Azoarcus sp. CIB: one gene and its partner. The protein of the gene in region 2 interacts with the protein of the main gene of each other region in a pairwise test. Links are inferred from orthologs where the notes say so. Each region holds a gene or a part of one and is shown on either strand. Other genes may lie near its edges. The genes, in order: rlmB and AzCIB_RS14365.

Region 1 (15,357 bases), 2.4 Mb from region 2 along the record:
CGGTGAAATGCAGCGTCGCGCCCTTCGTGCACAGGCGGCCGAAGTTCGCCGGATGCTCGGGGTCGCCACGCACGCCGGTGATGCGCGCGCCGTCGTGTTCGATGAGGACGCCGCAGCCGACGCCACAATACGGACAGGTGGCCTTCGTTTCCATCTTGATCTCCGGGGTCGTCATGGTTTCGTTCTCAGTGCCGGCTCAGCAGGAATAGCAGGATCAGGTTCAGCAGCAACGACGCACCCGCGAGCAGCTTCAGCGCGAAGGCCGGGTTGCGTTCGGCCAGCGGCGCGCGCCGATGGGTCGCGAGCGGGCGATGCGCACCGCGCTCCAACGCCAGCAGGAATTCCTCGGCGGTCTCGAACCGCTCCTTCGGCTCACGCGCACACGCCTTCAGCAAGACGGTTTCGAGCCATTCCGGCGTATCGGGCCGGTAGCGCGTCGGATGTACGGTCTCGCCGAAACGCGGCCGCTGGAAGGGTTCGACCTCGCCATAGGGGTATTTGTGCGTCAGCAACTCGTACAGCGTGACGCCGCAGGCGTAGAGATCCGAGGATTCGTTCGCCTGCTGTCCGGCGAAGAGTTCCGGCGCCATGTAGGACGGCGTGCCGGGGTTGTTGATCTCGCGCAGATCCTCGCCGTCAGAGGCGGCGACACCGAGGTCGAGCAGGCGCAGCTCGCCCTTGCGATCGACGTGCACGTTGTCGGGCTTGATGTCGCGATGCACGATGCCCAGCCGGTGCAGCGCCGCGACCGCACGCAGCAACGCGCTGCCGATCGCGACCAGTTCGTGCGCCGCGTAGCGGTGGCCGCGCGCGAGGCTCGCCTTCAGCGTCTCGCCCTCGTGCCAGCTCATCAGGTAATACAGATGATCGCGCTGCGGATGCTCGCACACGCGCGGAAAACCGTGGCCCGGCACCCGGCGCGCGAGCCACTCCTCGCGCACCAGCGCCGCCATCGCCTCCTCGTCGCCCTCCTCCAGGCGCAGCGTCTTGAGCACCAGCGCGGCACCGTCCGCCACGCGCGTGACGCGGTACAGCAAGGTCACACGCGACTCGTGCAACAGCTCCTCGACACGCAGGCCGTCGAGCGTCTCGCCGACCTTCAGCCGCGGCGGCAGCGGCAGGCGGCGCCCGCTCGCGAGGCGGTCGCGCAGGTTGTCGGCGGGCACCGCGTCGACGTGGGCCACCAGCGCCGTGCAGTTGTCGGTCGCGCCACGACGCAGCGCTTCCAGCACGAGCGCGTCGGCGGCCCCCTGCGGGTCGTCCCCGCGCGCCAGCAGCTCGCCCATGCCATCGTCGCCCAGCGTGTTCCACACGCCGTCGCTCACGAGCAGGAAGCGGTCGCCGACCGCCAGCTCGCCGTCGTCGAAATCCACCAGCAGCTGCGCATCGAGCCCCACGGCGCGACGCAGCACGTTGTCGAGTTCGGGGTGTTCCCAGGTGTGGTCTTCGGTCAGGCGGCGCAACACGCCGTCGTGCCACAGGTAGGCGCGTGAGTCGCCGACATGCGCGACGTAGTAGCGCCGCCCGCGCAGCACCACCGCGGTGAGCGTCGTCGCCATGCCCGCGTAATCGCGCGACTTGGCCGACTGCGCGAGCAGCCAGCGGTTGATCGCGCCGACCACGGTATCGATCGATTTCTCGACGCTCCAGGTGTCGGGCGTCGCGTAGTAGTCCGCGAGCAGCCCGCGCACGGTGTATTCGGCCGCCTCGCGCCCGTTGGCGTGGCCGCCGACCCCGTCGGCGACGGCGAGCATCAGGCCCTTGGCTTCGAGTTCCGCGCCCTCGGGCGTCGCTGCGCCGACGAAGTCCTCGTTGCGCGGACGCAGGCCTTGTTGGGTGGCGTGACCGAGGCGGACGGAGAGCGGCACGGCCTTGCCCGGCCGGCGCGCGCCCGCGGGCGCCGGCAGCGGCGTCGCGGACGGAACATCCAGGGTAGTGGCCTTGTTCATGCTGGGGCTCTCCGTTCGGGCCTCGAATTTACGCCTCAGATGCGCGCCTCAGATGCGCGCCGAAGTCAGGTGCGCCGCGCCCCAGGTCGTGCGCCAGCGGGTCTTCACCGACGTGAGCCCGACCAGCGCAGCGAGTGCCAACCCGGCAAAGATCATGAAGCCCAGCTGATAGCTGCCGGTGACCTGCTTCGCGTAGCCGAGCGAGGACGCGAGGTAGAAGCCGCCGACGCCACCCGCCATGCCCACGAGGCCCGTCATCACGCCGATCTCCTTGCGGAAGCGCTGCGGCACGAGCTGGAACACCGCGCCGTTGCCCATGCCCAGCGCGAGCATCGCCAGCACGAACACGGCCAGCGCCATCCACGCCTCCGGCAGTCCGATACCGACGATCGCGAGGAAGATTGCCGCGAACACATACATCACCGACAGGCTCTTGATGCCGCCGACGCGGTCGGCGACGCGACCGCCGATCGGGCGTACCAGCGAGCCGGCGAACACGCAGGCCGCGGTGAAGTAACCGGCCATCTTCGCGTCGAGCCCATACTGGGTATTGAAGTAGATCGTCAGCGAGGACGCCAGCCCGACGAAGCCGCCGAAGGTCACCGAGTAGAAGAACATGAACCACCACGCGTCCTTGTCCTTCAGCACCTTGAAGTACTCGGCGAGCGGCTTGGCCGGCGGGCACTCGGGCGCATCCTTGGCGACGACCAGGTAGAACACGAACACCAGCGCGAGCGGGATCAGTGCGAGGCCGAACACGTTGGTCCAGCCGAAGGCCGCCGCCAGCCCCGGTGCGAACAGCGCGGCAAGCGCGGTGCCCGAGTTGCCGGCGCCGGCGATGCCCAGCGCGGTGCCTTGGTGCTCCGGCGGATACCAGCGCGACGCCAGCGGCAGAGCGACCGCGAAGGCGGCCCCGGCGAAGCCGAGGAACACGCCCAGGAGCAGCGTCTGCTCGTAGCTGTGGATGCCGAACTGCCACGCAACGAAGAGCGCGCAGATCACGATGACCTGGCCGATGGCACCAGCCATCTTGGGCTTCAGGTGGTCGACCAGCACGCCCATGAAGATGCGCAGGATCGCGCCGGCGAGCACCGGCACCGCCACCATCAGGCCCTTCTGCGCGTGGTCGAGCCCCAGGTCCGTGGCGATCTGCACGCCCAGCGGCCCGAGGATGACCCACACCATGAAGGCGAGGTCGAAGTACAGGAAGGAGGCCAGCAGCGTCGGGGGGTGTCCGGCCTTGAGGAAGGATTGCTTGTCCATTTACAACTCCAGAATGCGAATGCGGCGACCGTAGGGCGGAAAAGCGAAGCGCCTTCCGCCGAATGGCAGCTTCAGGCTCCTCCATGCGGCGGATAACGCCTTCGGCTCATCCGCCCTACGTTTCATCAAACCTTCAGCAGCACTCGGCCGCCCTCGACTTTCACTGCGAAGGACTTGGTGCAGCCGACGTCCGGGGCGACCGCCTCGCCGGACTCGAGCTGGATCTTCCAGCCGTGCAGCGGGCAGGTCACCTGGCGCCCATGCACGATGCCCTGCGACAGCGGTCCCTGCTTATGCGGGCACTTGTCGTGCACCGCGAAGACCTCGTCTTCGGCGTTGCGGAAGATCGCGATGTCGCCGCTCGCCGACTTCACGACGCGCGAACCCAGGACCGGGATGTCCTCGACCGCGCAGATCAGTTTCCAGCCCGCTTCCAGGCTCGACTCGATGGTGCTCATGAATTCAATCTCCACGTTCAGATCTCCAGCATCTCGAATTCGCGGCGCACGGCAGGCACAGCGTCGGCGGCGTAGCGCTCGGCCCACGGATCCTTCGCGTCCTGCAAGGCGAAGAGCAGCCGCTCGAACAGCGCCTTGCGCTTGTCGGCGTCGTCGAGCACGTGCTTCTTCACGTACTCCAGACCGACGCGCTCGACGTAATGCACGGTGCGCTCGAGGTAGTAGCCTTCCTCGCGGTAGAGCTGCAGGAAGGCGCCGGAGTACTCCATCACCTCCTCGCGCGTCTGGACCTTGCACAGGAACTGCGCGACCTCGGTCTTGATGCCGCCGTTGCCTGCGACATACAGCTCCCAGCCCGAATCGACCCCGATCACACCGACGTCCTTGATGCCGGCCTCGGCGCAGTTGCGCGGGCAGCCGGACACCGCGAGCTTCACCTTGTGCGGGCTCCACATGCCGAACAGCATCCGTTCCAGGTCGATGCCCATCGACATCGAACGCTGCGTGCCGAAGCGGCAGTGCTCGGCGCCGACGCAGGTCTTCACCGTGCGGATGCTCTTGCCGTAGGCGTGGCCCGAAGGCATGCCGAGGTCCTTCCATACGCTGGGCAGGTCTTCCTTCTTGATGCCCAGGAGGTCGATGCGCTGGCCGCCGGTCACCTTCACCGTCGGCACGTTGTACTTCTCGGCGACCTCGGCGATGCGCTTCAACTCCGCCGGAGTGGTCACCCCGCCCAGCATCTGCGGCACCACCGAATAGGTGCCGTCCTTCTGGATGTTGGCGTGCGCGCGCTCGTTGATGAAGCGGCTCTGCGGATCGTCCTTCGCCTCGTGCGGCCAGGTCGAGATCAGGTAGTAGTTCAGCGCCGGGCGGCAGGTCGAGCAACCGTTGGGCGTCTTCCACGACAAGGTTTCCATCGTGTCGGGGATGTTCAGCAGCTTGTGCTCGCGGATTGCGCGGCGCACGTCACCGTGCGACAGCTCGGTGCAGCCGCACACCGCCTTGTCGTGGGCACTCACCGCCTGGTAGGCACCGCCGACCGTCGAGGCGAGGATCTGCTCCACGAGGCCCGTGCAGGAACCGCAGGAGGACGCCGCCTTGGTGTGCTTCTTCACCTCATCGACGGTGAAGAGCCCCTTCTCCTTGATGGCCTTGACGATGGTGCCCTTGCACACGCCGTTGCAGCCGCACACCTCGGCGGTGTCGGCCATCGAGGCGGCCTTGTTCTCGCCCTTGTGGCCCGCATCGCCCAGGTGGTTCTGGCCGAACATCAGGTGGTCACGGATCCCGTGGATGTCCTGCTGATCCTTCATCAGCTGGAAGTACCAGGTGCCGTCGGCGGTGTCGCCGTACAGCACCGAACCGACGATGCGGTTGTTCTTGATCACGATGCGCTTGTAAACGCCGCCCTGCTTGTCGTGCAGGACGATCTCCTCGGTGTCCGCGCCGCCGCTGAAGTCGCCCGCCGAGAACACGTCGATGCCGGTCACCTTCAGCTTGGTCGAGGTCACCGAGCCTTCGTAGCGGCCGATGCCGAAGTTCGCGAGGTGGTTCGCGCACACCTTGCCCTGTTCGAACAGCGGCGCGACCAGGCCGTAGGCGATGCCGCGGTGCGCGACGCACTCGCCGACCGCATACACGCGCGGGTCGGTGACGGTCTGCAGCGTGTCGGACACCGCGATGCCGCGCGCACGGCCGGTGCCGCAGTAGATGCCGGCCGACTCGGCCAGCGCGAAGTTCGGGCGGATGCCGGCCGCGACGACCACGAGGTCCGCCGGGATCTCCATGCCGTCCTTGAAGCGCACCGCGGATACACGCCCACCCTCACCGCGGATCAGCGCCTCGGTCTGCTTCGACAGCAGGAAGTTCATGCCCTTGGCCTCGAGCGAAGCCTGCAGCATGTCGGCGGCCGGCTTGTCGAGCTGGCGCTCCATGATCCAGTCGGCCAGATGCACCACCGTCACGCTCATGCCGCGCAGCATCAGGCCGTTCGCCGCCTCCAGGCCCAGCAGGCCGGCGCCGATCACCACCGCGTGCTTGTACTGCGTCGAGGCCGCTATCATCGCCTCGGTGTCGCCGATGTCGCGGTAGGCCAGCACGCCCGACAGGTCCGCCCCGGGAATCGGCGGGATGAAGGGCGTCGAGCCGGTCGCGATCAGCAGGCGGTCGTAGTCGGCCTCGGTGCCGTCGGACGCGATGATCTTGCGCTTGATGCGGTCGATCTTCGTCACCATCTTGCCGGCATGCAACGTGATGTCGTTGTCGCGATACCAGTCGAGATCGTTGAGCATGATCTCCGGCAGCGTCATCTCGCCGGCGAGCACCGGCGACAGCAGGATACGGTTGTAGTTGCCGTGCGGCTCGGCGCCGAACACGGTGATCTCGTACAGGTCCGGGGCGAGCTTCAGCAGCTCTTCGAGCGTGCGACAGCCGGCCATGCCGTTACCGATCATCACGAGTTTCTGTTTTTTCATGGCGGGCTCCTTCAGGCAGCGCGGAAGATGAATTCGGGGGAGGATTCGGAAGAGGACCGGGCGAAGCGATTCTCGGCATAGGCCGCAAGGTCGCCGATCACGATCAGCGCCGGCGCCGGCAGTGCCGCGGCACGGGCGCGCTCGGCGATGTCGGCGAGCGTGCCGACCACCTGCTGCTGCGTCGGCAGCGTGCCGTGGGCGATCACCGCGGCTGGCGTCGCGCGCGACAGGCCGCCCGCAGCGAGGCTTTCGGCGATGCGCGGCAAGGCGCCGAGGCCCATGTAGATCACCAGCGTCGTGCCGCTTTTCGCCAGTGCGGACCAGTCCGGCTCCGTGCCGTCCTCGGTGTGGCCGGTCACCATCGTCACGCCGAAGCAGTGCGCGCGATGCGTCACCGGGATGCCGGCGGCACCGGTCACCGCGACGCCCGCCGTCAGGCCGTGGATCACCTCGACCTCGATGCCGAGCGCACGCAGGTAATCCATTTCCTCGCCGCCGCGCCCGAACACGAAGGGGTCGCCGCCCTTCACCCGCGCCACGGTCAGGCCACGCCGCGCATAGCGCGCCATCGCACGGTGAATGAACTCCTGCGCGGCCGACTTCATCCCGGCGCGCTTGCCGACCCGCAGCACGCGCGCCGTCGGCTTCGCCAGCGCGAGCACTTCGTCCGTCACCAGTGCATCGGCCAGCAGCACATCGGCCTCAGCGATGGCGCGCGCGGCACGCAGCGTCAGCAGGTCTGCCGCGCCGGGGCCGGCACCAACGAGTAACACCTTGGCCATGATCGATCTCCACTCCGTAAGGCGAAAAAAAACGGCATCGCGTCGCCCCCGGGATCGAAATTCCGAAGAAACGACGGACGCCGTTGTCCGCATGCTCTGCACCAAGCACTTCGCCGGAGCCTCGTTGCCCCGGCTTGCGGTTCACCTAACGCAAAATGGGTGCCAGTCCCCACGCATTTTCGTAAGTCATTATTTTTAAATCAATAACACACACACCGACAATCTCCGACCGAGCATCAAGCATGAAGACCCAGGCACCATTCCGGTGCATCTCGCGGGATGTTGCACCACAACATAGCGACACCGGAGGGGCGTGCGCGGGGCCGAAATCATCGGAGACCGGGCCAGGTCGGCCCGCAGTTGCCGCGATGAAGCGGGTGGCGCGGCCCTGAGCAGGAGCCCCGCGCTCACTCGGCAGCAAGAATGGAGAAAGAAGGATCCGGATTGACCCGGCCGGCGGCAGGGCGCCGCAGCCCCTCGCGGCGCGCGAGCGGTTGACACACGGCGCCCCCGTGCGGGGGCGCCGTCACCAGGACTTACAGGAAAATTTCGATATCGGAGGCATCCAGATCGGCCATGTGGCCGGTCACGATCCCGAGCAGGACCGGCGCAGATCCCGCGTGATTGCCGTCTTCGTCGTAATAGAGCTTGCCCGAGGCGGTGTCGTAGATCAGGAAATCGTCCACACCCGTCTCGTTCGAGCTCGCGGCGGTCAGCCCGCTGCCCTTGACGAAGTTCGTCGCGGTAAATCCCGCAAGGGACTGGAACTCGTTGGCATCGAAGCCCAGCTTGTCCACGGTCGCGTCGAAATCGTTGATGCGATGCACCGTCGCCTTGGTGACCTGCGTGCCGTCCTGCTTGAACACCGTGGTGCTGGGCGCGGTGAACAGCGTGTCGAACACGAAGGTGTCGCTGCCCGCACCACCCCACACCTTGTCCGCGCCCTCACCGAGGAAGATGAGGTCATCGCCGGCGCCGGTCTTGATCGTGTCGTTGCCCGCAGCACCATCACCGTCCTCGGCGTAGTAACCATCCGGATCGATCGTGTCGTTCCCGGCCCCGGTGGTGATGATGTCGTCGCCTTCGCCTCCGATCACGACATTGTTGCCGTCGCCGGCGCGCACGTTGTCGTTGCCCGTACCCGGCGCGATGAAGTCGTCGCCGCTGCCGCCGGTAACGCGATCGTTGCCGTCGTTATCATCCACCAGGCCGATTTCGGCGAACACCGCATTGGTGCCATTGCCTGTCTGGACGTTGTCATTACCCGTACCCATGTAGATGATGTCATCGCCGTCGCCCGCCTTGACCGTGTCGTTGCCGGCATTGCCGTCGATGACGTCGTCGCCTGCGGTGCCGGTCAGCTTGTCGTTGCCAACCGTGCCGATCAGACCATCCCACTCGACGACCGACCACAGCAGGTTCGCGCCATCCAGGTCATTCCACTGCCCCGGCGCGCCGAGGCCGCCCGCCGGCGCGGGCCACTTGCCGGTAGCGATGGCGAGGAAGTTCTGCACCCCGCCAAAGTTGTCCGGCTCGCCGCCGAGGCTACCGGAACCCCAGTTCTGGTAACCCGACCCAAGCAGCGTGCCGTCCAGCCACTGCCAGTTGCCTTCGCTTTGCACGTCCGACGCGCCGAGCCAGAGATAGCTCGCGTTTCCACCGTCCGTGGCCACCGTCGCCCCCTTGGGAACCGACGGCTTCAGGTTCTTGAGGATCGCGGCGTTTTCGGCAGCGGAACCGATCAGCGAAAGATAGGACGGAACGATCAACGGGCCGCCGAGACCGGCCCCCTCCAACCGGCCTTCGTCACTCCATGCGAGCCCCAGGGCGTTCGCCGAGGCATCGTCCCAGCTCAGCGGGGCCGTCTCGATCTCGTAGGTATGTCCGTTGTAGTAGAAGTGCATTGCCATCGCAGTTTTTCTCCGGTTCCGGGCTTGGGAGATGATAACCGCGCATCATTGCCGCGTCACCCGTACGTCGTGACACGGGCCGCACAATCGCTTCGACGAACGCGCGCGACGGGGGGAGGTCGCACAGCCCCTCCCGCCGCCGCTCCGCTCATGCCGCGCGCTTCAGCTGCTTCTTGTAGAGGAAATCCAGCACCGCCGCACGGCAGTGCGCGAACTCCGGCAACTCCGCGAGCGCCAGGCGATCGCGCGGACGCTCGAGCTTCACGTCGAGGATCTCGCCGATCGTCGCTGCAGGCCCGTTGGTCAGCATCACCACGCGGTCGGATAACAGCACTGCCTCGTCGACATCGTGGGTCACCATCACCATCGTCGCCCGTGTCGCCGCGAGGATCTTCACCAGCTCATCCTGCAGCATCGCGCGCGTGAGCGCATCGAGTGCGCCGAAAGGCTCGTCCATCAGCAGGATGCGCGGCTCCATCGACAGCGCGCGGGCGATGCCGACGCGCTGCTTCATGCCACCCGAGATCTCGTGCGGGAACTTCGTCTCGGCGTGCGACAGCCCGACCAGCGCCAGCGCCTCCTGCGTGCGCTGCTTCAACTTCGCCTTGCCCTCCTTCGCGCCGAACACGCGATCGACCGCGAGATACACGTTGTCGTAGCACGTGAGCCACGGCAGCAGCGAATGGTTCTGGAACACCACCGCGCGCTCGGGGCCGGGGCCCGCGATCTCGCGCCCGTCGCACAGCATCACGCCCGAGGTCGGCCGCGTCAGCCCCGCGATCAGGTTCAGCAGCGTCGACTTGCCGCAGCCCGAGTGCCCGATCAGCGCGACGCTCTCGCCCTCGTGAATGTCCAGCGTGATGTCGCGCAACGCCGTGAAGGGGCCGCTCTTCGTGTTGAAGACCTGGCCGACGTTCTCGATCTGTACGATCTTCTTCATGATGTCTCCTCCGCCGCTCAGCGGTTTTCGTAGTTGAAGCGTCGCGCCACCAGCATCAGCGCCTGCTCGAGGATCAGGCCGACGATGCCGATCACGAAGATCGCGATGATGATGTGCTCGACCTTGAGGTTGTTCCACTCATCCCACACCCAGAAGCCGATGCCCACGCCGCCCGTCAGCATCTCGGCCGCGACGATCACCAGCCACGCCGTGCCGATCGACAGGCGGATGCCCGTCAGCATGTAGGGCAGCACCGCCGGGAACAGGATCTTCGTGAACACCTTCCATTCGGAGAGATTCAGCACCCGCGCGACGTTGAGGTAGTCCTGCGGCACGCGCGTCACGCCCTGTGCGGTGTTGAGGATCATCGGCCAGATCGAGCAGATGAAGATCGTCCAGGTCGCCGCCGGGTCGGCGCGCTGGAACACCAGCAGGCCGATCGGCAGCCACGCGAGCGGGCTCACCGGCCGCAGCAGGCTGATGATCGGGTTCATCATCTGCGACAGCACCGCGAAGCGCCCCAACAGGAAGCCCGCCGGGATGCCCACCAGCGCCGCGATGCCGAAGCCGATTGCCACGCGCTGCAGCGAGGCCAGCACGTTCCAGCCGATGCCCTGGTCGTTGGGCCCGACGCGGTAGAACGGATCGGCAAAGATCACCACCGCGGCGTCCCAGGTCTTGCCCGGCGTCGGGATGCCGCCGCCGTTCATCGTCGCCAGATGCCACAAGCCGATCAGCAACGCGAGCCCGGCCAGTGGCGGCAGCACTGCCGCCGCCAGCGCGCGCAGCCAGCCGCCCAGGCGCGCACCTGCGCCCCCTCCCGGCACTGCCGCGGGCGCCTCGGCCGCCACCACCTTCACCGTCCCGTCCTTGCCGCGCGCCGCGAGCACCGCGCGCAACCCCCTGACTTCCGCGGTCCCGGCGTCGTTCCGGTCCGCCACCACTGCCAGCGTCATCGCCGCCTCCTCCCGCTCAGGCCCTGACCTTGAACGAACCCGCGTACTTCTTCGGATCCTTGCCATCCCACACCACGCCGTCGATCAGCTTGTGGCTGCGCATGTCGCTCTTGGGCAGCGGCACGTTCGCCGCCGTCGCCGCCTGCTTGTAGATATCGATGCGGTTGATCTGCTTCGCCACGGCGAGGTAATCGACGTCGCGATCGAGCAGTCCCCAGCGCCGATGCTGCGTCAGGAACCACATGCCGTCGGTGAGGTAGGGGAAGTTCACCGCGCCGTCGTTGTAGAACTTCATGTAGTTCGGGTCGTCCCAGCTCTTTCCAAGGCCGTTGGAATAGCGGCCGAGCATGCGCTCGAGGATCACGTCCATGTCCGTGTTGATATAGGACTTCTGCGCCACCGTCTCGGCGGTCGTACGGCGGTTCGGCAGCGAGGCGTCGATCCAGCGCCCGGCCTCGAGGATCGCCGCCGTCAGCGCGCGCGCCGCGTTCGGATGCTTGGCGACCCAGTCGGCTGTCGTGCCGAGCACCTTCTCCGGATGATCGGTCCAGATGTCCTGCGTCGTCACCGCGGTGAAGCCGATCTTGTCCATGATCGCGCGGTTGTTCCACGGCTCGCCGACGCAGAAACCGTCCATGTTGCCCACGCGCATGTTCGCGACCATCTGCGGCGGCGGCACGGTGATGACCTTCACGTCCTTCAGCGGATTGATGTCATGCGCGGCCAGCCAGTAGTACAGCCACATCGCGTGCGTGCCGGTCGGGAAGGTCTGCGCGAAGGTGTACTCGCCCGGCTTCGCGGTGATCAGCTTCTTCAGCCCCGCGCCGTCCGTGACGCCCTGCTCCTTCAGCTTGTTCGCGAGCGTGATCGCCTGGCCGTTGTGGTTCAGGTTCATCAGCACCGCCATGTCCTTCTTCGGCCCGCCGATGCCCAGATGCACGCCATACACGAGGCCGTACAGCACGTGCGCAGCGTCGAGCTCGCCGGATACGAGCTTGTCGCGCACCGACGCCCAGCTCGCTTCCTTGGTTGGGATGATCTTGATGCCGTACTTCTCGTCGAACTTCTGCACCGCGGCCATCACCACCGACGAGCAGTCGGTCAGCGGAATGAAGCCGACGCGGATCTCTTTCTTCTCCGGCGCATCCGACCCGGCCGCCCACACGCTGCTGCTCGCCCCCAGCCCTGCAGAACCCATCATCGCCGCTCCCGAAAGCGCCATCGTCCGCCGCATGAAGTCGCGCCGCGTGATGCCATTGTCGTCGAATGCACTCATCTTCATCTCCCTGCAGGCCAGAAAAACAAAAACGGCGCTCACCGCCCGCGCAACAAGTACCGCGGGGATGGACGCCGTTGTCCGTAGCTTGCACCAGTCCCTGCTTTGGAACCGGTCAATCCGCTGTCGAACCGCCGTTGATTCGACTCAGGACTCGTTTAGCAGATGCCATGCCAGGCACCGCAAACGACGCCAGACACCCTTATCGGCAAGGGTTTCGGTAGCAACGAGGCATGATGGAACATGCGGCGGGAACGCATGGCGGCCGCACTATTGCAGTGCACAACCAAGGGCTATTGCACCAATCGCGAGCGGACTTCGGCTTGATTCGGGGAATTTCGCCCGTTCGGGCGAGGGGCGACGGACAGGCCGCCGGGACTGTGCACAAGCCCTGCTACAGCAGGTACTTCGCCATGTCGATGAGATCCTGCGCGACGGCCGCCATCGGTTTCGCGCGTTCCATCGCGAGCTTGCGCAGGGCGGCGTAGGCCTCGGCCTCGTCCATCCCGCGCGATTTCATCAGCAGGCCCTTGGCACGGTCGATCAGCTTGCGCTCGGAAAGCTTCTTCGTCGCCGCGGCAAGCTCGCTGCGCAAGGCCTGATGCTCCGCGAAACTGGCCACGGCGACGTCGATCACGGGCTTCAGGCGCCCGGGATCCAGCCCGTCGACCACGTAGGTCGACACGCCCGCCTTCACCGCGGCGCGAATCGTCTCCTCGTCGCCTTCCTGCGCGAAGATGATCACCGGGCGCGGCATTGCCGCGTTCATCACCGCGAGGTTCTCCAGCGTATCGCGCGACGGCGAATCGGTCTCGATCAGGATCACGTCCGGCCGGATCGACTCGATCTGCGCGCTCAAATCCGAAGATGAAGCCAGCACGGCGGCCACCTGGTGACCGGCGAGCGCCAGCCCGGCACAGATTTCGGCCGCCCGGGCACGGGATTCATCGATGACGAGTACGCGCAGCATGGTGAAATCTATGCAAGATTCGCGCCGCCGCGAACCGGAACAAGAATGGTCTAGATTAGCGGACGGCACGAAACGGTCCGTGGGGAACGCCCTGCGGCGCGTCCCCGAAAGGCCGCGTTCAGCCGCCGCGCTGGCGCCGCGCCTCGAACAGGCAGATTCCGCTCGCGACCGACACGTTGATGCTCTCGACGGTACCGAGCATCGGGATCTTCGCCAGTTCGTCGCAGGTCTCGCGCGTCAGTCGGCGCAGCCCCTCGCCTTCGGCGCCCATCACCCACGCGACCGGCCCCTTCTGGTCGATCTCGTACAGCGACTTCTCCGCCTCGCCCGTCGCGCCGACGACCCACACGCCGGCCTCCTGCATCTCGCGCAGCGCGCGCGCGAGGTTGGTCACCGTAATGTAGGGCACCGAATCGGCCGCGCCGCTCGCGACCTTCACCGCGGTCGCGTTGAGCCCCACGGCACGATCCTTCGGCGCCACCACCGCGTGCGCCCCGGCCGCATCCGCCACACGCAGGCAGGCGCCGAGGTTGTGCGGATCCTGCACGCCGTCGAGCACCAGGATCAGTGCATTCTCTTCCAGCACGTCGAGCACGTCGGCGAGCTTGATGTCGCGGCTGCGCGCATCGACGCGCGCGATCACGCCCTGATGCCGGCGCGTGCCGACCATGCCGTCGAGCCGGTCCGCCTCGGCCTGGATGATGCGCACCTTCTGCGCCTCGGCCAGCCGCTGCACGTCCTTCGAGCGCGCGTCGGTGCGGGCGGACGACAGATACAGCTCGAACACCGCCTCCGGGTCGCGGCGCAGCTTGCCCAACACGGAATGGAAGCCATAGATCAGGCGCGACTCCGCGCGCCCTGCTGCGGGCGCCTCGGCATGCTCCGCCTGCTGCGGGCGGGAACGGTTTGTGGGTTTGTTAGCCACGGCGTTTCACCTTCCTCGTAGATGCTGCAGTTTCAGTTTTCGGCTCGGCTGCCTTCTCCGCCTTCGGAGCCTTCTCCGCCTTCGGAGCCTTCTCCGCCTTCGGAGCCTTCTCCGCATTTGGAGCCTTGTCCGCCTTCGGAGCCGTGCTCGTCTTCGTCACCTTGGCGGTCTTGGCAAGTTTGCGGGCCGTCGTTTCCCCGGTTGCCTTTTTCGCGCCGGTGACCTTGACCGGTGCCGCCGGCTCGGCGACCTGGGCGACCTTCTTCGTCGCACCGGCGACCTTCGTCGGCTTCGTCTCGGCTACCTCAGACTTCGCCCTGGCCCTCCCGGCGCCCTTGCCCGGCGCTGCGGGCGCTACTTCGGGGGCCGCTACGACGGCGGTCTTGCGCGTCGTCCGTGACTTCTTCACCGGCACGACGGACACTTCGGGCGCCACAGCGGGCGCGGCCGTCGTCTTCCGGCCGCCTTTGGCCTTCGGCGCTGCCGCGACCGGAGCCGCGGTCGCGACCGCTGCCTTCGGTACAGCCTTCGCTGCAGTGGCCTTGTCCTTCGCCGTTTTCCCGGCCCGTTCGGTCGCGCGCGGCGCGCCTTCGATCAGGCGGAAGTCGATCTTGGTCGTTTCCAGATCGACCCGCACGACCTGCACCCGCACGCGGTCCGACAAGCGGAAACGCGCACCCGTGCGCTCACCGGCGAGCTCATGGCGCGTCTCGTCGAAGTGGAAGTAGTCGCTGCCGAGCTCCGAAATATGGACCAGCCCCTCGATGAAAATGTCGTCGAGGGCGACGAAGAGGCCGAAGGGTACCACCGCCGACACGCTGCCGGTGAATTCGGCGCCGACCTTGTCCTGCATGTAGTAACACTTCAGCCACGCAACCACATCGCGCGTCGCCTCGTCCGCGCGCCGCTCGGTCGCCGAGCAGTGCAGGCCGATCTCGTCCCAGTCGCCGGCCTCGTAGGTACGGCTCTCGAGCGCGGCCTTGATCGAGCGATGCACCAACAGGTCTGGGTAACGCCGGATCGGCGACGTGAAGTGGGTATACGCCTCGTACGCGAGGCCGAAGTGGCCCACATTGTCCGGGCTATACACGGCCTGACGCAGCGAACGCAGCATCACCGTCTGCAGCAGCTGCGCGTCCGGGCGGTCCTTCACCGTCTCCAGCAACTTCGCGTAGTCGCCCGCCTTGGGCTCGTCCCCGCCGCTCACGCCGAGGCCAAACTCGGCCAGGAAGCCGCGCAGCTTCTCGAGCTTGCCCGGCGTCGGACCTTCATGAACGCGGTACAGCGCGGGATGCTCGCGTTCCTGCAGGAACTCCGACGCACACACGTTGGCTGCGAGCATGCATTCCTCAATCAGGCGATGCGCATCGTTGCGCACCTCCGCGACGATGCGCTCGATCTTGCCCTCGGCGTCGAAGATCATGCGCGTCTCGGTCGTCTCGAAGTCGATCGCG
Region 2 (15,525 bases):
GATTCTAGCACAGCAGACGCCCCTTCCTTCCAGAGTCCTTCCGGCCGCAAAATGGGCCTTGAGAACTTGCGCATGGAATGACAAAACCACGGAACTTGGGTCGGCACACGCCCTCTGACGGGTGTCGGTGAACGGCTCGCCCCAGACAGGAGGAATCCAGATGACGATCTTCAATGCCTATCAGGCCCGCTTCGAGGCGGCTCGCGAAGAGGAGATGTCCATCCAGGAGTACCTGGAGTTGTGCCGGTCGGATCGTTCGGCGTACGCAACGGCTGCTGAGCGGATGCTGATGGCAATCGGCGAGCCGGGGCTGGTCGATACCCGCGTAGACCAGCGCCTGTCGCGCATCTTCTCGAACAAGATGCTCAAGATCTACCCGGCCTTCCGCGATTTCTACGGCATGGAAGAGGTGATCGAGCACATCGTTTCCTACTTCCGCCATGCGGCGCAGGGACTGGAGGAGAAGAAGCAGATCCTCTACCTGCTTGGACCGGTCGGCGGGGGCAAGTCGTCCCTCGCTGAGAAACTGAAGTCACTGATCGAAAACGTCCCGTTCTACGCGATCAAGGGGTCGCCGGTGCACGAGTCGCCACTGGGCCTGTTCGACGTGAATGAGGACGGCCGCCTGCTCGAGGACGATTTCGGCATCCCGCGCCGCTACCTCAACACGATCATGAGCCCGTGGGCGGTCAAGCGCCTGCATGAGTTCAACGGTGACATCACGCGCTTCCGCGTGGTGAAGTTGCGCCCGTCGGTACTGAAGCAGACCGCCGTCGCCAAGACCGAGCCGGGCGACGAGAACAACCAGGACATTTCGTCGCTGGTCGGCAAGATCGATATCCGCAAGCTCGAGCAGTACTCCCAGGACGACCCGGACGCGTACAGCTACTCGGGCGGTTTGTGCCTGGCGAACCGCGGCCTGCTCGAATTCGTCGAGATGTTCAAGGCGCCGATCAAGGTCCTGCACCCCTTGCTGACTGCGACGCAGGAAGGCAACTACAAGGGCACCGAGGGCTTCGGCGCGATCCCGTTCGACGGCATCGTGATGGCGCACTCGAACGAGTCGGAGTGGGTCGCATTCAAGAACAACCGCAACAACGAGGCCTTCCTCGACCGGATCTACACGGTGAAGGTGCCGTATTGCCTGCGCGTGTCCGACGAGGTGCATATCTACGAGAAGCTGCTCGTCGAGAGCTCGCTCGCGGACGCCCCGTGCGCACCGGATACGCTGCGCATGATGGGGCAGTTCGCCGTGCTGTCGCGCCTGAAGGAGCCCGAGAACTCGAGCATCTACTCGAAGATGCGCATCTATGATGGCGAGAACCTCAAGGACACCGATCCGAAGGCGAAGAGCTTCCAGGAGTATCGCGATTACGCCGGCGTCGACGAGGGCATGACCGGCCTGTCGACGCGTTTCGCGTTCAAGGCGCTGTCCAAGGTGTTCAACTTCGACCACCGCGAGGTGGCGGCGAACCCGGTGCACCTGATGTATGTGCTCGAACAGCAGATCGAGCAGGAACAGTACACGCCGGAGGTCGAGGCGCGCTACATGGGCTACATCAAGGAGTTCCTGGCGCCGCGTTACGCCGAATTCATCGGCAAGGAGATCCAGACGGCCTACCTGGAAAGCTACTCGGAGTACGGCCAGAACATCTTCGACCGCTACGTGACCTACGCCGACTTCTGGATCCAGGACCAGGAGTTCCGCGATCCGAACACGGGCGAGATCCTCGACCGCTCGGCCCTGAACGACGAGCTGGAGAAGATCGAGAAGCCCGCCGGCATCAGCAACCCGAAGGACTTCCGCAATGAGGTGGTGAACTTCGTGCTGCGCGCAAGGGCGAAACACGACGGCAAGAATCCGAGCTGGACGAGCTACGAGAAGCTGCGCGGCGTGATCGAGAAGAAGATGTTCTCGAACACCGAGGAGCTTCTGCCGGTGATCAGCTTCAACGCGAAGGCGAGCGCCGACGACCAGAAGAAGCACCAGGACTTCGTCGATCGCATGATCGACAAGGGCTATACCGAGAAGCAGGTGCGGCTGCTGTGCGAATGGTATCTGCGGGTCCGCAAGTCGTCGTGACCGACGCGCCGTCCGGACAAAGCGTCCGGACGGCGCTCCGCATCCCTGCCGGAGACACACATGACCCGCATCATCGATCGGCGGTTCGACAGCAAGAAGAAGAGCGCGGTCAATCGCCAGCGCTTCATGCGCCGCTTCAAGCAGCAGATTCGCCGCGCGGTGAACGACGCGATCCAGGATCGCTCCATTCGCGACCTCGACAACGGCGAGCAGATCACGATCCCGTCCAAGGATCTGAGCGAGCCGCAATTCCAGCACGGCCGCGGGGGCATCTGGGAACAGGTTTTCTCGGGCAACGATCAGTTCGCCAGCGGCGATCTGATCAACCGCCCCCCTTCCGGCGGGGGCGGAGGACGAGGCCAGGGCAAGGCGAGCAACGAGGGTGAAGGCGAAGACGACTTCGTGTTCCACCTGTCGCGCGAGGAATTTCTCGACATTTTCTTCGACGACCTTGCCCTGCCCAACCTGGTCCGCACCCAGCTCGCGCGCATCTCGGACTACAAGACCCAGCGAGCCGGCTTCAAGTCGGACGGCTCGCCGGCGAACATCAACATCGTGCGCTCGATGCGCGGCGCCCTGGGGCGCCGGCTCGCGCTCGGCTCGCCGTTTTCCGCGCGGTTGCGCGAACTGCAGAAGGAGCTGGACCGGGTCATCGAGGAGTCGGGCGAGGACTGTGAGGAAGCGCTGAAGCTCAAGGACGAGATCGGACGTCTGCGCGCGAAGATCGAGGCGATCCCCTTCATTGACAGCTTCGACCTGCGCTACAACAACCGCATCCGTGTGCCGAAACCGACGACGCAGGCGGTGATGTTCTGCGTGATGGACGTCTCGGGCTCGATGGACGAGGAGAAGAAGGCCACGGCGAAGCGTTTCTTCATGCTGCTTTACCTGTTCCTCACGCGCACCTACGAGCACATCGACGTCGTCTTCATCCGCCACCACACGGTGGCGAAGGAAGTGGACGAGGAAGAATTCTTCCATTCACGCGAATCCGGCGGCACGGTGGTGTCGAGCGCATTGAAGCTGATGCACGAGGTGATCGCCGAACGCTACGCGCACGGCACCTGGAACATCTACGGCGCCCAAGCCTCGGACGGCGACAACTGGGACAACGATTCGCCGATCTGCCGCGAGCTGCTGGGCTCGCAGATCCTGCCGTGGTGCCAGTACTTCGCTTACATCGAGATCACCCCCGGCGAACCGCAGAACCTGTGGCGGGAGTACGAGAAGCTGTCGGGCGAGCACAAGAACTTCGCCTTGCAGCGCATCGAGGAACCGGCCGACATCTATCCGGTGTTTCGCGAACTCTTCAAGAAGAATTTCGTATGAAGCGCGCCACCTCAAAGAAGGTCAAGCAGCTGCCGGCGACGTCCGAGTGGACTTTCGAGGCCATCGACGCCTACCACACCGAGATCGCGCGCGTGGCGGCGAACTTCAGCCTGGACACCTATCCGGCGCAGATCGAGCTGATCACCTCTGAACAAATGATGGACGCATATGCGTCGGTCGGCATGCCAGTGAACTACCACCACTGGTCCTTCGGCAAGCACTTCCTCTCGACGGAGAAGAGCTACCGGCGCGGCCAGATGGGCCTGGCCTACGAGATCGTCATCAATTCGAATCCCTGCATCGCCTACCTCATGGAGGAGAACACGCTGACGATGCAGGCGCTGGTGATCGCGCATGCGGCCTACGGACACAACAGCTTCTTCAAGGGCAACTATCTCTTCCGCACCTGGACGAACGCGGATGCCATCGTCGACTACCTGATCTTCGCGCGAAACTACATTGCGCATTGCGAGGAGCGCTACGGCGAGGAGGAGGTAGAGCTGCTGCTCGACTCCTGCCATGCGCTGATGAACCTGGGCGTGGACCGCTACAAGCGTCCGCCCAAGCTGTCGCTTGCGAAGGAGAAGCTGCGCCAGGCGGAGCGCACGGAGTACCTGCAGAGCCAGGTCAATGAGCTGTGGCGGACGCTGCCGGTCCACGACGCCAGGCCGGGCAAGGTCGCGGCCCTGCGCTTTCCGCCCGAGCCCGAGGAGAACCTGCTGTACTTCGTCGAAAAACATGCACCGCTGCTGGAGCCCTGGCAGCGCGAAGTCGTGCGTATCGTGCGCAAGGTCGCGCAGTATTTCTTCCCACAGCGCCAGACGCAGGTCATGAACGAGGGCTGGGCGTGCTTCTGGCACTACACCCTGATCAACAAGCTGTACGACGAGGGCCTGCTTGCGGACAGCTTCATGCTCGAATTCCTGCAGTCGCACACCAACGTGGTGTACCAGCCCTCCTATAACGATCGCTGGTACAGCGGGATCAACCCGTACGCGCTGGGTTTCGCGATGTGGCAGGACATCAAGCGCATCTGCGAGGATCCGACCGAGGAAGACCGGGCGTGGTTTCCCGATATCGCGGGCAGCGACTGGCGCGAGACCTTCGACTTCGCGATGAAGAACTTCAAGGACGAAAGTTTCGTCGCGCAATACCTGTCGCCGAAGATCATGCGCGACTTCCGCATGTTCGCGATCCTCGACGACGAACACGCGGCGAAGCTCAAGGTCTCGGCGATCCACGACGAGACGGGCTATCGGCGCGTGCGCGAGATCCTGTCCGACCAGTACAACCTCGGCAGTCGCGAGCCGAACATCCAGGTCTGGAACGTGGATCTGCGCGGCGACCGCTCGCTGACGCTGCGTCACCAGCAGTACCGCCAGCGGCCGCTGGGCGGCAGCATCGACGAGGTAATGAAGCACATGGCGCGGTTGTGGGGCTTCACGGTGCGGCTCGAGACCCAGCACGAGGACGGGAGCGTCGAGCTGGTGCAGGAGACGCGCCTCGAAAAGCGCCGCGGGCAGGCCGAGAACTAGGCGGCTGCCCCTAAGCCCCCGCGCGCGCAACCAACCGCTGAACGCCGGCACGTCGGATGGACACGCCGGCGTTCCTGTTTCGGGGCATCGGAAGACGCGCACCGCGCAGTCATGCGGGTGCCTCGCATGACACACTTTTGTCCGGCACCATCGATCGCACATTGACGTCATAAATCGGACAGGGGCTAGAATCGGGCATTTCCCTTCCCGCCGGAGGCTCCATGTTCCTGCCGCCCAAACCGATCTACCCGGTAGACGGCATCCGTACGATCGAAGCATTGGTCGCCCCACATGCGCAGCCCAGCCTGATGGAGCGTGCTGGCCGCGTCGCCGCGGAGGAAGCCGTGCGCCTCACGCAGGATCGCGCGGGACATGTCCTGATCGCCTGCGGCCCTGGAAACAACGGCGGGGACGGCTTCGTGATGGCGCGCCGCCTGCTACAGGCCGGACGCAACGTTACGGTCGCCTTTGCAGACGACGCGACGAAGCTGCCGCGTGACGCCGCGGCCGCCTTTGCGGCATGGCGAGCGGCAGGCGGCGAGACCGTCTCGGACTTTCCGGCGGCGCCGGCAAACGGGTGGGCGCTGGTGGTCGACGCCTTGTTCGGCATCGGATTGCGCCGCCCTGTAACCGGGCGACATGCGCAGTGGATCGAGGCGCTCAACGCACAACACGCGCCACGACTGGCGATCGACATCCCGAGCGGACTCGACGCCGATACCGGGCGGGTGCTGGGTACGGTCTTCCATGCGACCACGACGCTGACTTTCCTGGCACTCAAGCCCGGGCTTCTCACGCTCGACGGACCGGACATCGCCGGCGTCGTCAACGTGCACCGACTCGACATCGACCCGCCGAATTACCTGCTGCCCAAGGGCCTGCAGATCCAGCCGGGCATCCTCAAGCCCTTCCTCAAGCAGCGCCTGCAGAACACCCACAAGGGGTGCTACGGTGACGTCGGCATCATAGGCGGAGCGAGAGGCATGACCGGGGCGGCCCTGCTTGCGGGACGCGCGGCGTTGAAACTGGGCTGCGGGCGGGTACTCACCGGCCTGGTCGACGTCGCGGCGCCGGCGGTCGACTTCACGCAGCCCGAGTTGATGTTGCAGCGCCCGGACGACGTCATCGAACACGCGACCGTCCTCGCGCTGGGCCCGGGGCTGGGCGACGGCGAGGCCGCCACCGGGCTGCTCGAACGGGCGATCCGGCGGCCGCGCCCCATCGTGCTCGACGCCGACGCCCTGAACATCGTCGCCGCCTCGGAAAACCTGCGATCGCTCGTCGCCGCGCGCGAGGCGCCTACGGTGATGACGCCGCACCCCGGCGAAGCAGGACGCTTGCTGCGCTCGAACACGGCCGGCGTCCAGAGCGATCGCGTCGCAAGCGCCCTGGAACTTGCGCGCACCTTCAATGCGGTGGTGGTCCTCAAAGGCAGCGGGAGCGTGATCGCGACACCGGACGGCCGCTGGCTGATCAACAGCACGGGCCATCCCGGCATGGCAAGCGCGGGCATGGGCGACGTGCTCACCGGACTGATCGCGAGCCTGATCGGACAAGGGTGGCCGGCCGAATCCGGCCTCATCGCGGCGGTGCATCTGCACGGCGCGGCGGCCGACCGGCTCGCGCGCGAAGGCATCGGTCCGGTGGGTCTGACGGCGAGCGAAGTCGCAGAGGCTTCGCGCGGCATCTTCAACGCCTGGACGATCCAGGCAACCAAGGGGCACTGAATGCCGCAGACGGCGCGGGCGGTGATTTTCCACGAAAGACGCAGGTTCTTCGCCCATCATCGTCCGGCGGGACTGTTAGAATCGACGGGTCCGATTTTGTAACAGACCAATGCCGCAGATCAGCGTCGACCGCCTCAGGCCGGGCGTATTCATTTCACTGGCCTCGCTAGGCTGGATGGACCATCCTTTTCTGCTGAACCGCTTCTGCCTCTCGAACGAGAAGCAGATCCAGGCGCTGCGCGAAATGGGCATCACCGAGGTCGAATGGGACCCGGCGCGCAGCACGGCGGAACCTCTCCCGCTGCGCACAGCGGATGCTCAGGCGCCGGAGCCGGACTTCGGCACGGCAGCCCTCGCGGGCATGCAGGACGAGAAACGGGTGCGCATCGAACGGGTGCGCGAGCAGCGTGAAGGCCTCGCACGGCGCGAGCGTCTGTTCGAGCAGCAGGCAATTGCCGCGGGCGATGTGTTCCGGTCGCTGGTGAGCCGACCGCAAGACGCGCAGCGGCAGGCCAATGCGCTGGTCGGCAGCTTGGTGGAGAACCTGCTCGGCAACGACAGCATGGTGATCCATCTGGTGAATCAGAAGAGCCGCGAAGGTGGCCTGGCGTTCCACGCGCTCAACGTCATGGCGCTATCGCTGATGTTGGGCAAGGCGCTGGGACTCTCCGAGGAGGAGATGCGCCACCTCGGCCTGGGCGCCCTGCTCCACGACATTGGCAAGCAGGAGATTCCGCCGCGCATCCTGCGCAACACGAAACGCACGGGTCCGGAGGAGGATTTCTACCGCGCCCACGTGGGCTATGGGATCAAGGCGCTCAGCGGCATGCGCGACTTGCCCGTGCCGGTGCGCAACGTCATCGCCTGCCACCACGAATTTTTTGACGGCAACGGCTTTCCCAACCGGCTGGCGGGTGAAAAGATCCCCCGCCTCGCCCGCATCGCAGCCATCGCGAACCGCTACGACAACCTGTGCAACCCCTTCGACCTGCGCGAGGCCAAGGCGCCGGCCGAGGCGCTGCGCCAGATCTTCCGCACCGAGAGCAAGCACTACGACGAGCAGTTCGTGCAGCTGTTCATCAGGACGCTGGGGGTCTATCCGCCGGGCACCTTCGTAGCGCTGTCGAACGGCGGTGTCGGCATGGTCGTCGAGACCAATCCGGCGAACCTCCTCCATCCGCTCGTGATGCTGCACGACCCGGACATTCCGCGTTCCGAAGCCATGCTCGTGGACCTGCGCGACGCTGACCTGAAGGTGGAAGCGGCGCTGAGCCCGGCGACCCTGCCGATCGAGACCGTCGAATACCTCGCGCCGCGCGGGCGGCTCGACTACTTTGTGGACGGGAGCAAGAACTGAGCGTCGTCCGCGGCTGACGGCGCGAAGTGCGTTCAGCCCCTGCCCTGCACGACGCCCGGGCGGCCGGGCAGGCGGATCGCTCCGGTCGCGAGCCCCGTCCCCGCGAGGATCACCGCGCATCCCGCAAGCATGTTCAAGGTGATCGCCTCGTCGAGCAGCATTGCCCCCCACAGCATGCCGAAGACCGGAATCAGGAAGGTGACGGCGATCGCACGCGCAGGGCCGATACGTGCGATAAGGCGGAAGTACATGACATAGGCAACGCCGGTGCAAGCGAACGCGAGCAGAAGAACGGCGATCCAGGCCTCTTGCGCCGGCATCGCTTGCGGCCAAAACCAGACGGCGAAGGGAGCGAGCACCAGCGCGGCGTAGAGCTGGCTGCCGGTCGCAATCGCCATGGGATCCACGCCCGACAGGTAGCGTTTGGTGAAATTCGCCGCGATGCCGTAGTTCAGCGTCGCCGCAAGGCAGGCGGCCACCGCCCAGCCCGATCCCCCGGCACGGAACGAAGCCTTGCCCCACACCAGGATCAGGACGCCCAGCACGCCAACGAGCAGGCCGACGGTCGCAGGGCCGGACAACCGGTCCTTGAGCCAGACCCACGCGACCACAGCGGCAAACAGCGGCGACGTGGCATTCACGATGGATGCGAAACCCGCCGTGACGGACAGCGCGGCCCAGGCGTACAGTACGAAGGGCAAGGCGGAGTTGGTCACGCCGACGAAGAGCAGCGGTCCGGCCTTGCGCCACAGCGGGGCGAGTTCTCCGCGCCATGCGAGCACGGGCAGCAGCAACAGGGCTGCGAGACCGACCCGAAGCTCGATCAGCGCCGCGGGGCCGAACTGAGGCGCCGCAACCCGCATGAAGAGAAACGATCCGCCCCACAGGGCGGCAAGGATCAGCAGTTCGGATGCGTCACGCGGTTTCATTTCCGCTCCCGAAAACGTCGGCCCGCCGTCGAGGCACGATTGCCCCGGCCTGCGGCGGAACCGCTAGAATTTCTGTTTCATCATACCGAGCCGTGCCCGCCATGAACCTGTCACAACAACTGCGCATCGAAATTCAGCGCAATGTCGCCGCATCGCTCGCCGAAGACGTCGGCACCGGCGACCTGACGGCGCGCCTGATCGCCGCCGGAACCGACGCCCGCGGCCGGGTGATCACGCGCGAAGAGGCCGTCGTGTGCGGCACTGCCTGGTTCGATGCCGCCTTCGCGGCGCTGAGCTCCGCCGCCACGATCATCTGGCACGTGCGCGACGGCGACCGCGTCGAGGCAGGCCAGGTGCTGTGCGACGTCGTCGCCAACGCACGGGTGCTGCTCACGGCCGAACGCACCGCACTCAACTTCCTGCAACTGCTGTCCGGCACCGCCACTGTCACGCGCGGCTTCGTCGACGCGGTCGCGGGCACCGGCGCGAAGATCGTCGACACGCGCAAGACGCTGCCCGGATTGCGCCTGGCGCAGAAGTACGCGGTCGCCGTGGGCGGCGGGACCAACCACCGCGTCGGCCTCTACGACGGCATCCTGATCAAGGAAAACCACATCATCGCGGCGGGAAGCGTCGCCCGCGTGATGGAGGAAGCGAAGAAGATCGCTCCCTCCAACGTGTTCATCGAAATCGAGGTCGAAAACCTCGATCAGCTCGAGGAAGCGCTGGCCGCCGGCGCGAAGATGATCCTCCTCGACAACATGGACCTCGCGACGATGCGCGAGGCGGTGCGCATCACCGCCGGCCGCGCCGAACTCGAAGCCTCGGGCGGCGTGAACCTGGAGAAGGTGCGCGCCATCGCCGAAACCGGGGTCGACCGAATCTCCATCGGCAGCCTCACCAAGGACGTCCGCGCCCTCGACCTGTCGCTGCGCCACATCGAGGAGTAAGCGGCCCCGGCGCGGGGCCGGGAACCGGTTCCGCGCGCTTCAGGCCTCGAGGTGCTCGACGATGAAACGCTTGACCGCGTCGACGTCGGGCGCCATCACCTCGACCCGCTGCGGCAGCGCCTCGATGCCTTCGAGTTCCGCGGGGCGTTCGGGCTCGCGGCCGAGGGCCTCGCGGATCGTGTCGGCGAACTTGACCGGCAGCGCGGTCTCGAGCACCAGCAGGGGCACGCCGGCAGGCACGGAGTCGGCACAGTCCCAGGCCACCTTGACCCCGTCCGCGGTGTGCGTATCGACCACTGTTCCGTATGTCTCGAACACCTGCTTGATGGTCGCGAGCCGGTCGGCATGGGTGCTGCGGCCGGAGACGAAGGCGTAATTCCTGGAATCGGCAAACTCGCCGCTGGCAGCAAGATCGAACGTCCCGCCGGCGTCGACGGACTTCCACAGCTCGGCGACGCGCTGCGGGTTGCGGCCGACGAGGTCGAAGACGAAGCGCTCGAAGTTCGACGCCTTGGAGATGTCCATCGACGGACTCGACGTGACCTGGGTTTCCGCGGCCTTGCGCGGACGGTACACGCCGGTATGGAAGAACTCGTCGAGAACGTCGTTCTCGTTCGTCGCCAGGATCAGGCGCGAGACCGGCAGGCCCATCTGGCGTGCGATGTGGCCGGCGCAGATGTTGCCGAAATTGCCCGACGGCACGCAGAAGGCGACCTGCTCGTCGTTCGACTTCGTCGCGGCGAAATAGCCCTTGAAGTAATACACGATCTGGGCCGCGACACGCGCCCAGTTGATCGAATTGACCGCGCCGATCTTGTACTTCGCCTTGAATGCGGCGTCGTTCGAGACGGCCTTCACGATGTCCTGGGCGTCGTCGAACATGCCGGTGACGGCGATGTTGTAGATGTTGGCGTCCTGCAGCGAATACATCTGCGCGCGCTGGAAGGGGCTCATCTTGCCGTGCGGGGACAGCATGAACACGGTCACGCCGTGCTTGCCGCGCATCGCATATTCGGCGGCCGAGCCGGTGTCGCCGGAGGTCGCGCCGAGGATGTTGATCGTCTCGCCGCGCTTGTCGAGCACGTACTCGAACAGGTTGCCGAGGAGCTGCATCGCCATGTCCTTGAACGCCAGCGTCGGGCCGTTCGACAGCTCGAGCAGGCCGAAACGGCCCGCTTCCAGCCAGCGCACGGGCGTGATGTCGGCCGCGTTGTCGCCGGGGCGGACGAAACGATAGACGTCGGCGGTATAGGTCTTGTCGCAGATCGCCTTGAGGTCGGCCGCGGGGATGTCGGTGATGTACTTCGACAGGATCGCGAAGGCGAGATCCGCGTAGGACATCCCGCGCCATGCGTCGAGTTCGGCACGCGTCACCTGCGGGTAGGTCTCGGGCAGGTACAGGCCACCATCGGGCGCGAGACCGCCAAGCAGGATGTCGCAAAACTCGGGACGGGCGGCGTGGCCGCGGGTGGACAGGTACTTCACGGGCAGATCCTTAAATGGGTGTGTTCGTCAGAGGACGAAAGGCACGGCGACGCGGAAGTTTCCGCATGCGGCCGTGCCTGCCGTCGCGCCCGCGCCCGCGCCCCGGAAGATCGACGCGCGGGTCCGCACGGGGCGATTACTGCAGGTTTTCCATGCGCAGGCGCGTGATCCTGCCCTGCACGACGGGAAGCGCCTCGATCTTTGCGATTGCGGCGTTGGCGTTCTTCTCGACCGTTTCATGCGTCAGCATGATGATGTCGGTCTGGAACGAGCCCTCGGGGGCTTCCTTCTGGATCATCGCCTCGATCGAGATGCCGCTGTCGGCAAGGATGCGGGTGATGTCGGCGAGCACGCCCGGCTTGTCCTCGACGCGCATGCGCAGGTAGTAGGAAGTGATGACTTCCTCGATCGGCAGCACCTTCAGGTCGCGCACCTGGTCCGGCTGGAACGCGAGGTGCGGCACGCGGTGCTCTGGGTCGGCGGTGTGCAGGCGGGTGACGTCGACGAGGTCGGCGATCACGGCGCTGGCCGTCGGCTCGGCGCCGGCGCCCTTGCCGTAGTACAGGGTCGCACCCACCGCATCGCCGTGCACGACGACGGCGTTCATCGCACCCTCGACGTTGGCGATCAGGCGCTTGGCGGGGATCAGGGTCGGATGCACGCGCAGTTCGATGCCTTCCGGGCGCATGCGCGAGATGCCCAGCAGCTTGATGCGGTAGCCGAGTTGTTCAGCATAGGTGATATCGACGCTGTCGAGCGCGGTGATGCCCTCGACGTGGGCGGCGGAGAACTGCATGGGCACGCCGAACGCGATCGCGCTCATGATCGTGGCCTTGTGCGCCGCGTCGATGCCCTCGATGTCGAAGGTCGGGTCGGCTTCGGCGTAACCGAGCGCCTGCGCTTCCTTGAGGACGTCGGCGAACGGCAGGCCCTTGTCGCGCATCTCCGACAGGATGAAGTTGGTCGTGCCGTTGATGATGCCGGCGAGCCACTGGATGCGGTTGGCCGAGAGGCCTTCGCGCAGGGCCTTGATGATGGGGATGCCGCCGGCGACCGCCGCCTCGAAGGCGACCATCACGCCCTTCTTCTGCGCGGCGGCGAAAATCTCGTTGCCGTGCACGGCAAGCAGCGCCTTGTTCGCGGTGACGACGTGCTTGCCGTTCTCGATCGCCTTGAGCACCAGCTCCTTCGCGATGCCGTAGCCGCCGATCAGCTCGACGACGATGTCGATCTCGGGATCGGTAACGACGGAAAAGGCGTCGTCGGTGAGGCGCGGGCCGGGGCCGGCGACTTTGCGCGCGAGTTCGAGGTTTTTGTCGGCCACTGCAGTAATGCGGATCGGGCGACCGGCGCGACGGGTAATTTCCTCCTCGTTGCGTTTCAGAACGGTGAAGGTACCGCCACCGACGGTACCGATGCCCAGCAGGCCAACATTGATCGCTTTCATAAGAACTCGTTGAGTTTTGTCTTCAGATGGGTGAAACGGAGTGCTTCAGGTGCCGTGACGCTTGCGATAGCTTTCGAGGAAGCGTGCGACGCGTCCGATCGCGTCGCGCAGGTCGTCTTCGTGCGGCAGGAACACAAGACGGAAGTGATCCGGGTGCGGCCAGTTGAAACCGGTGCCCTGCACCAGCAGCACGCGCTCCTGCTCGAGCAGCTCGGCGATGAAGGCCTGGTCGTCCTCGATGGGATACATCCTGGGATCGAGCTTCGGGAACATGTACAACGTCGCCTTCGGCTTGACGCAGCTGACGCCTGGGATGGCAGAGATCAGCTCGTAGGCGAGGTCGCGCTGGCGGCGCATGCGCCCGCCCTCGGCGACGAGATCGTCGATGCTCTGGTAGCCGCCCAGCGCCGTCTGGATCGCGAACTGCCCCGGCACGTTCGCACACAGGCGCATCGAGGCGAGCATGTTGAGCCCCTCGATGTAGTCCTGGGCGTGGCGCTTGTCGCCGCACACGACCATCCACCCGGCGCGGTAGCCGCAGGATCGGTAGTTCTTCGACAGGCCGTTGAAGATGATGGTCAGCACGTCCTCGGACAGTGCGGCCATCGACGTGTGGGTGACGCCGTCGTACAGAACCTTGTCGTAGACCTCGTCGGCGTACAGGATCAGGCCGAATTCGCGCGCCAGATCGATGATGCCGCGCAGGATCTCGTCCGGATACAGCGCGCCGGTCGGATTGTTCGGGTTGATGACGACGATGGCGCGTGTGTTCGGCGTGATGCGGGCGCGCATGTCGTCGAGGTCGGGCAGCCAGCCGTTGGCCTCGTCGCACAGGTAATGAACCGGACGGCCGCCGGACAGGCTCACGGCCGCGGTCCACAGCGGGTAGTCCGGCGCGGGGACGAGCACCTCGTCGCCGACGTTGAGCAGCGCGTTCATCGCCATCACGATCAGCTCGGACACGCCGTTGCCGATGTAAATGTCCTCGATCGTCACACCCTTGATCTGCTTCTGTTGGGTGTAGTGCATCACCGCCTTGCGCGCCGCGAAGATGCCTTTGGAATCCGAGTAGCCCGCCGAGTTCGGCAGGTTGCGGATCATGTCCATCTGGATTTCTTCAGGGGCGTCGAAGCCGAACGCGGCGAGGTTGCCGATGTTCAGCTTGATGATCTTGTGCCCCTCGTCTTCCATTTGCTTGGCGCGCGTGAGGACCGGACCGCGGATGTCGTAGCAGACGTTGGCGAGCTTGGCAGACTTGCGGACCTGCGGGAGCCGCGGGGCTTCGGGCTGCCCCTTCGTTTGTTCGGGCGGGACAGCAACCCGCAGTTTCGGCTCGACGCTCATCGCACTCCGTCCTTTCTTTCGCATGTTCCACTCCGCGCCGGACTCCCGGCGCGCCGTCGGCCCCGTGCCGCACGGGCATGCAGCTGCCGGTGGGCCGGAAAACCAAAAGAATGTATCTTATCCAAGCCTGTATCCCCCGGCAATTTTGCCGACCGAGCGAATCCCATGAAACTGAACCTCCAACAGAAAGCCGACCTCAACGTCGTAACCGGCTACGGCACAGACCACCTGATGATCAACAAGGCGCGGCACGACGGCAGCACGCTGGTCACTGCCGACCGCATCGTCGCCAATTGGGCGCCGGGCGGCCTCGCGGGCCTGAGCGCCGACGATTTCGCCGTGGTATGCGAGCTGAGGCCCGAAGTGGTTCTCATCGGCACCGGGAGCCGCCAGCGCTTCCCTACGCCGCAGGTGCTGCGCCCGCTGATCGAGGCACGCATCGGCTTCGAGATCATGGACTTGCCGGCGGCCTGCCGCACCTACAACATTCTCGTCGCCGAGGGGCGCTCCGTCGTGGCCGCCCTGCTCTTCGACTCGGACTGAGGACAGGGGCGCTCCCGGAATACCACCGGCAGCGCCATCCGGATCACGCAGCCGTTGTCATTCCCCCGGCTCCTCCGCTACGCTGATTGCGACAACCGACAACGGAGAGCCCCATGAATACGACAAACACGGCGTCCGCGGCCGACTTCACGCTCCCCGCGACCGGCGGCGCGAGCGTCACCCTCTCGGCACTGCGCGGGCGCAAGCTCGTCCTGTACTTCTATCCGAAGGACAACACCCCCGGCTGCACGAACGAGACCGCCGACTTCCGCGACCACCACGCGGAATTTCAGGCCGCCGGCTGCGACGTCTTCGGCATTTCGCGCGACAGCCTGAAGTCGCACGAGAACTTCAAGGCCAAGCTCGACCTGCCCTTCGAGCTGATCTCCGACGCCCAAGAGGCGGCGTGCAACGCCTTCGGCGTCATCAAGATGAAAAACATGTATGGAAAGCAATCGCGCGGGATCGAGCGCAGCACTTTCGTCATCGACTCCGAAGGTGTCGTCCGGCGCGAGTGGCGCGGCGTGAAGGTGGCCGGCCACGCGCAGGAAGTGCTGGATTTAGTGAAGAGCCTGTAATACTCCCGTTCAACCCGACGACCCGAGCTTCAACCACGCCATGACCAAACGCGCGCCAAGCAGCCGGAACACCAAGCTCTTCGTCCTCGACACCAACGTGCTGATGCACGACCCGACCAGCCTGTTCCGCTTCGAGGAGCACGACGTGTTCGTGCCGATCATGACGCTGGAAGAGCTGGACAACAACAAGAAGGGCATGTCCGAAGTTGCCCGCAACG

What was found.
Region 1: the proteins of AzCIB_RS14365 (region 2) and rlmB interact in binary tests that used the Escherichia coli proteins (3 or more experiments, as listed by UniProt). The link is inferred for Azoarcus sp. CIB from one-to-one orthologs.

Annotation. Positions count from the first base shown.
Region 1 is NZ_CP011072.1:819,259-834,615, reverse strand. The notes cover bases 11,959-14,775. They hold rlmB (23S rRNA (guanosine(2251)-2'-O)-methyltransferase RlmB), read right to left. Parts: upstream 13,820-14,775; coding sequence 13,097-13,819; downstream 11,959-13,096. Other genes in these bases: rnr (ribonuclease R), read right to left, coding at 13,896-14,775; AzCIB_RS03650 (ANTAR domain-containing response regulator), read right to left, coding at 12,403-12,978. Outside these bases: AzCIB_RS03700 (nitrate reductase), read right to left, coding at 1-154; AzCIB_RS03695 (bifunctional protein-serine/threonine kinase/phosphatase), read right to left, coding at 186-1,949; AzCIB_RS03690 (nitrate/nitrite transporter), read right to left, coding at 1,998-3,212; nitrite reductase small subunit NirD, read right to left, coding at 3,338-3,670; nitrite reductase large subunit NirB, read right to left, coding at 3,688-6,144; cobA (uroporphyrinogen-III C-methyltransferase), read right to left, coding at 6,156-6,926; AzCIB_RS03670 (hypothetical protein), read right to left, coding at 7,463-8,836; AzCIB_RS03665 (ABC transporter ATP-binding protein), read right to left, coding at 8,985-9,776; ntrB (nitrate ABC transporter permease), read right to left, coding at 9,794-10,732; AzCIB_RS03655 (CmpA/NrtA family ABC transporter substrate-binding protein), read right to left, coding at 10,749-11,933; more of rnr, read right to left, coding at 14,776-15,357. UniProt on the Escherichia coli protein: Specifically methylates the ribose of guanosine 2251 in 23S rRNA.
Region 2 is NZ_CP011072.1:3,242,342-3,257,866, forward strand. What follows is about bases 4,437-7,421. They hold AzCIB_RS14365 (bifunctional ADP-dependent NAD(P)H-hydrate dehydratase/NAD(P)H-hydrate epimerase), read left to right. Parts: upstream 4,437-5,168; coding sequence 5,169-6,674; downstream 6,675-7,421. Other genes in these bases: AzCIB_RS14360 (SpoVR family protein), read left to right, coding at 4,437-4,947; AzCIB_RS14370 (cyclic di-GMP phosphodiesterase), read left to right, coding at 6,784-7,421. In the rest of the region: AzCIB_RS14350 (PrkA family serine protein kinase), read left to right, coding at 161-2,083; AzCIB_RS14355 (YeaH/YhbH family protein), read left to right, coding at 2,144-3,412; more of AzCIB_RS14360, read left to right, coding at 3,409-4,436; more of AzCIB_RS14370, read left to right, coding at 7,422-8,031; AzCIB_RS14375 (DMT family transporter), read right to left, coding at 8,064-8,960; nadC (carboxylating nicotinate-nucleotide diphosphorylase), read left to right, coding at 9,062-9,910; thrC (threonine synthase), read right to left, coding at 9,950-11,395; AzCIB_RS14390 (homoserine dehydrogenase), read right to left, coding at 11,532-12,842; AzCIB_RS14395 (pyridoxal phosphate-dependent aminotransferase), read right to left, coding at 12,888-14,186; AzCIB_RS14400 (Mth938-like domain-containing protein), read left to right, coding at 14,352-14,729; AzCIB_RS14405 (peroxiredoxin), read left to right, coding at 14,843-15,307; AzCIB_RS14410 (PhoH family protein), read left to right, coding at 15,348-15,525. UniProt on the Escherichia coli protein: Bifunctional enzyme that catalyzes the epimerization of the S- and R-forms of NAD(P)HX and the dehydration of the S-form of NAD(P)HX at the expense of ADP, which is converted to AMP.